2 regions of the Paenibacillus sp. Y412MC10 genome follow, and region 1 is predicted to be linked to the other one. Evidence: riboswitches for the same ligand, from Rfam matches in the RefSeq annotation. Region 1 holds a riboswitch; the other holds the start of a gene.
What was found. Region 1 has a riboswitch for S-adenosylmethionine ahead of GYMC10_RS26980 (methionine ABC transporter ATP-binding protein). Riboswitches for the same ligand answer to the same signal wherever they lie in the genome.

Region 1 (3,131 bases):
CCGTTATTTTCTTGTAAAATGCCGCACCAGACGATCTCCTGCCATCTGCAGCAGCTGGACCAGGACAATCATCAGCACGACAGCCAGAATCATGATCTCGGTCTCATAACGGTAATAGCCATACTTAATGGCCAAATCCCCTAAACCGCCGCCCCCGACTTGACCGGACATCGCGGTGTAAGATACCAGGGTTACAATCGTGATGGTCATCCCGGCCAGCAGACCCGGACGCGCCTCCGGAAGGAGCACCCTCCATACGATTTGGCTTGTCGAAGAGCCCATGGCATGAGCCGCCTCAATCACGCCTTTATCCACTTCATTCAAAGCCGTTTCCACGAGCCTTGCAAAGAATGGAGCAGCGCCGATCACGAGCGGCGGAATGGTGCCCAGCACGCCGTACGAAACTCCTACGATCGACTTCGTAATCGGGATCATCGCCACGATCAGGATGATGAACGGAACCGAGCGCAGAATGTTTACAATGAACGACAGAATCGTGTAGCCGAAGCGTACCAACCCGGACGTGGACCTTGCGGCCATGTAGAGCAGCACGCCGACAGGAAGTCCGATGATGAAGCTGAACAAGGCCGAAGCTCCCAGCATCCGCAGGGTATCCAATGTTGCCGTCCATATCTCTTTCCAGTCGATCTGGGTAAAATCAAGTCCGAACATCAATGAATCACCTCCACGTCTAGTCCTTGTTCAAGCAGCTTCCGGATCGTATCTTCAATCGCGCGCTCTTCCCCTTCGAAACGGACGATGAGCTGGCCGTACGGCGTATCTTTGATCGTAGAGATCGTACCCTGCAGAATCGCAAAATTCACGCCTGTCTCATGAACGGTATGGGACAGGATCGATTCGTACGTTTTCGACCCTAGGAACGTGATTTGAACCGCTCTTGAAGGGCCGTTTACCTGACCCTGCATAGCCAGCCGCAGCGCTTCGCCGCTGTCCATCTCCTGGCGGATGAATTCCTGCGTCACTTCATGCTTCGGCTTCAGGAACACTTCCGCTACCGGTCCTTGCTCTACGATGCCGCCCTGATGAATAACGGCGACCCGGTCGCAAATGCTCTGGATTACATGCATCTCATGGGTAATCAGTACGATCGTCAGATGAAACTTTTTGTTAATGTCCAGCAGCAGGCGCAGAATCGAATCCGTCGTCTGCGGGTCAAGGGCCGAAGTGGCCTCGTCGCACAGCAGCACTTCGGGATCGCTCGCGAGCGCCCTGGCGATGCCTACCCGCTGCTTCTGGCCCCCTGACAGCTGGGACGGGTATTTGTCGCGATGCGCCTCCAAGCCGACCAAAGCCAGCAGCTCGGATACTTTGCGCTCCAGTTCGGCCTTCGGCGTCTTGATCAGACGCAGCGGAAACGCAATGTTATCGTACACCGTCGCGGAAGACAGCAGGTTAAAGTGCTGAAAGATCATGCCGATTCTACGGCGCTCCGCCTGAAGCTGCTTCTTGCCGAGCGACGTCAAATTTTTGCCGTTCACCCACACCTCGCCCGAGGTGGGACGCTCCAGTAAATTGATGCAGCGGATCAATGTACTTTTCCCTGCACCGGAGTGTCCGATCACTCCGAAAATTTCTCCTTTTTCAATCGACAAATCCAATTCGGACAACGCAGTTGTTAATGACCCGGCTTTTCCGTACTGCTTCGTCAATTGCTTGAGCTCAATCAATCCGATAATCCTCCTTTTTCCTTAGCTTCATATCTATTTACCCAAAAGAAAAGAGCCTCTTTTTGTAGAATCAAAAAGGGCCCTCTTTACGTAAAAGTCAACGCCTTTTCTCATCTGTCAAAGCTGAAGGTATTCCATAGCTTTGAAGGAATTAGCACCATGTCACTCCAAGCGTCATCGCATTAAGCAATGGTGCGCAAGAAGTCGGTTGCCGGGCTTCATCGGGCCTGTCCCTCCGCCTCTCTCGATAAGAAAACATCGATATGAAATTTTTCCGATTAAATTGATCTGATTTGATAACATTTAATGAATGCAATAGTTAGTATAGATTCTTTTCAGGCTTTTGTCAAAAGGAATTTCATGGCGATTTTGTGCCTAAGCCCGCACTCCATTTTCAGTCCACAGCTTGTTCGTATATTTATACGAGGCGGCCAGGCTGCGGCATACCATATCGATGCCCTGTTGGAGATCGTCCAGGTGCTTGTCGATATCCTCCAGCTCGATTTTGTCGGACAGCCCTTGATGGCGCTGCCACAAATCATCCTGCATCTCGGAGTTCATGTAGTGAATTTCAGCGTTGCGCCTTTTCCTGAGCGCGTTCAGCGGTGCTTTGTAGCGATCCTTGATCGCTTCCAGCTCTTCAGCCAGCTCACCGTGGGCCTTCAAAAATCTGAACTGCCGCAGGACCGTAAAATAAGAAAAATGCGCCTTAACCTTGGAGGTATGCAGATCAAACAAATCGTTCAGCACCGTGCCCAGCTTGTCAAGGATCGAGAATACGCGGATGAAGCCGTTTTTGTAAAAATACACATATCGTTGATATTCCCCTTGCTCCTGAATCGACATATCATCGATGTAACCCGATTGGACCGATTGACTGAAATGCTTGGCCGCATTCCAGCTCTGCTCCAGCTCATCCAGGGAGACGATCAGTCCCCGGGTCCAAATCTCCAGCTTGCGAAAATCATGCGTCGGATCTTGATTTTTATCCATTTCCTTCTGCAGCAGCCGGGTTGTCTTCACCATCGATTCGATGGCTTCCTCAAGCAGGCCGTTATTCTGCCGGGGCTGTTCCCCAAGTAACATTCGAAGCATGGCGGTACCCCCTCGCGTCATCAGATTAACCTTGGTTCTTGATCTCGATTGTGCTAATGCCAATATACTCATTCCAGCGCTCAGCGGCCGTCTTCACGGCGATATCCTCGCGCGGGGGCAACTCATCCGGATCGCCATCAGGCCCTTCGGCATCCCATGACTATCAGATGACCCATCATCTGCTGCGCCAATCTGGGTTCGTCCTGTTAGGATGCCCCCGAAACGGGAAGACAACTCCATAGCATGGAGCATGGAGCGACTTGTGATTTCTCCGGTGTTATTAAATATAAACAAATTCGTTGCCTTATCAAACCTTTTCGATACCGCTGCCGGCAGCTCCTTTCTATA
Region 2 (3,131 bases), 360 kb from region 1:
TATGAGCGGCTTCGTCTCATACGGATCCGCTTTCGGCGGGATCAGCCCGGCAAAGCGAATGCCGGTTAATCTGCCTTAAACAAAGTCAGGACGGATTCTCCCGGTTGCAGGGAGATCCGTCCTGATGCTAATTCGCCGTGCTTGTAGATTGAGTTTGAGTTGCGGCGGTTCGTATGAACCGTTGTGATCCGGCCAATACTCGCCCCTTTTGACCAGGGTGTCTTATATCCAATCCTTTTTACGGAACAGATAAAACATGAGCGCGCCAGCAAAAACCATGATGCCGATAACCACATAATAGGAATATCTCCAATGAAGTTCCGGCATATACTCAAAGTTCATGCCGTAGATGCCCGTAATCAGCGTCAATGGAATAAAGATCGTTGTAATAGCGGTAAACACGCGCATGATTTCATTGGCCCGATTGGCGATACTGGATTGGTAGGCTTCCCGAAGGTTCCCCATGAGATCCCGATAGGTCTCGAACGTTTCGGAGATTTTAACGGCATTTTCATAGATATCGCTGAAGTATTTCTGCAGCTGGTCATCGATCAGCCGAAGATCTTTTTTGTTGAGCGTATTGATAACTTCCTTCTGAGGTCCAAGCACCTTTTTCAACCAAAGAATCTCGCTTCGCAGACCGATGATTTCGCTGAGATGGGATTTTTTGGTATGCATCAGAATGTCTTCCTCCAGCTTTTCAATCCGCGCTTCAATTCGGTCCCCTACGGAGAAGTAGTTGTCCGTGACGAGGTCGATCAAGAGATAGAGGAAGCGGTCAGGCGTGCTGACTTCATCCTCCCAGAGGAGCGGTTTGACGGTGCGAAGCTCATGGATCTTTTGCTTGGTCACCGTAATAATAAAATGCCTGCCCAGGAAAACATTCAATGCCCGAAGGAAAATCTCTTCGTCGTCAAACCGGATGCTGTTCACGACGATAAAATAGTGGTTCTCGTATATTTCAATTTTGGGACGCTGCTCCTCTTCGCTGAGGCAATCCTCAACGGCAAGATCATGCAGGGAGAAGAGGGGCTGCAGTTCGGCTAAATCATCCACGTCCGCATCCAGCCAGTAGAAGCCGCTGGCCGGAGCTGTCAGCGTCATTTCGATGTCATCAACAGGGGTAAATACGCCCGAATCGACCAACCGGATTTTCATCTGATATCACTCCTTTGTCTAATCCAAGCTGCTTAAGTCAAGCAGTTAAGGCACAGGATATCAGCCCACCGGTGTACGGGCATAAATCGAGGAAGGTTAGAATACGATAAAAAGCGCATGAAAAATAACGCTGCCCTCTGCCGGTAAGCTGATCTTGATCCTATGCGGTTGTGCGTCTTGTGCATCCAGTTTCTGGCTCGGGTCACCGTCCATCTTCCATGTCACCTCTTTCATACTCGGTTTTAAACAGCACTTGTCTAGTATAACGCCGGGTGTAGGACCTTTCAAGTGAAATCCGGAGCAGTCCAAGGGCCATGATATAGGGTATGGAAACCTTTGGTGAAGTGTGACAAACTCATGAAAAGGTTCTTGACGAAAAATTGAGGATGATTTAAAGTAGGTATCAATTACGAAACAATTTCAAACAACTGAATAAAGCGAAATCTTATCAAGAGCAGGTGGAGGGACTAGCCCTATGAAACCCGGCAACCGGCGGCAACATCGCACGGTGCTAATTCTTGCAGGAGATACGACGATTGTATAAGCCGTTGTATAGCCTGACAGATGAGAGAGGCGCATTGTGATACGTATATGATGACCTTTCTCTACTTCGAGAAAGGTCTTCTTGCGTTTATACAGTCTAACGCTCTTTCTCACAGCTTTATGGATGTATCATTTCATATTTCGAAGGAGTGAGCCGAGATGCCAATTAAAATTCCGGATGCCCTGCCGGCAAAGGAAGTTCTGGCTGGAGAAAACATTTTTGTCATGGATGAGAGTCACGCGTTTCATCAGGATATCCGCCCGCTGCGGATTGCGATCCTGAATTTGATGCCAACCAAGGAAACGACGGAGACCCAGCTGCTGCGATTGATCGGCAACTCCCCGCTCCAGGTGGATGTCGTCCTTCTTCACCCGAGTTCCCACGTATCGAAGAATACGTCGGCCGAGCATTTGAAATCATTTTACAAAACCTTTGAAGAAGTGAAGAACCGTCGTTTTGACGGCATGATCATTACAGGAGCTCCGGTCGAGCAGCTGGAGTTCGAAGAAGTGAATTACTGGGATGAGCTTACTGAAATTTTTGAATGGACCAAGACCCATGTAACCTCCACGCTCCATATCTGCTGGGCGTCGCAAGCCGGGCTTTATTATCATTACGGCGTGCCGAAATACAGCCTCGAGGAAAAGTGCTTTGGCGTATTTCCGCATACGATCAATGAAGCGTGTACCAAGCTGCTCCGCGGATTTGACGAAATGTTCTTTGTTCCGCATTCCCGTCATACGGAAGTTCGGCGCGAAGACATAACAGGCGTGGATGATTTGGTCATCCTGTCCGAGTCCGAGGAAGCAGGGATTTATTTGGTATCCAGCCGGGACGGCAAGCAGATTTTTGCCACAGGGCATTCCGAGTATGATGCGGACTCCCTGAAATGGGAGTATGACCGGGACGTTGCCAAAGGCATGGACATCGCGCTGCCGCGCAACTATTACCCGAACGACGATCCAACAAGAACGCCTCCGTCCATATGGCGCGCGCATGCAAACTTATTATTCACTAATTGGCTCAATTACTATGTATATCAGGAAACGCCATATGATATCGGTCCGCAAATTTAACAGCGTACGGGAGGAGAGTTTGTGATGGAGAAGAAACCTTTGAATATAGAGAGCCGGCTGGCACAGATCGGATCGGTGCAGGAACCGGTAACGGGAGCAGTGAATTTTCCGATTTATCAGGCTACGGCATACCGCCATCCTAAATTAGGCCAGAGCACGGGGTTTGATTATGCCCGCACCAAGAATCCGACACGTTCGGTACTCGAGGATGCTTGCGCCGAGCTGGAATCCGGTGACGCCGGCTTTGCCTGCAGCTCGGGCATGGCGGCCCTTCAGACGATTTTTGCGCTGTTCGGTCAAGGCGATCACCTGATTGTGTCGCTTGATCTGTACGGAGGGACGTATCGGCTGCT

Region 2: it holds a riboswitch for S-adenosylmethionine, as region 1 does, so the genes downstream of both, metA (homoserine O-succinyltransferase) here and GYMC10_RS26980 (methionine ABC transporter ATP-binding protein) in region 1, are expected to answer to the same signal.

Annotation. Positions count from the first base shown of each region.
Region 1 covers NC_013406.1:6,134,129-6,137,259, forward strand. Annotated here, with positions in the region: gene GYMC10_RS26975 (methionine ABC transporter permease) at 4-672, opposite strand; gene GYMC10_RS26980 (methionine ABC transporter ATP-binding protein) at 672-1,688, opposite strand; SAM riboswitch class I at 1,796-1,942, opposite strand; gene GYMC10_RS26985 (Cthe_2314 family HEPN domain-containing protein) at 2,064-2,783, opposite strand.
Region 2 covers NC_013406.1:5,774,050-5,777,180, reverse strand. Annotated here, with positions in the region: gene GYMC10_RS25235 (HRDC domain-containing protein) at 1-69, shown strand, start outside; gene corA (magnesium/cobalt transporter CorA) at 223-1,158, opposite strand; SAM riboswitch class I at 1,601-1,729, shown strand; gene metA (homoserine O-succinyltransferase) at 1,861-2,778, shown strand; gene GYMC10_RS25220 (PLP-dependent transferase) at 2,803-3,131, shown strand, end outside.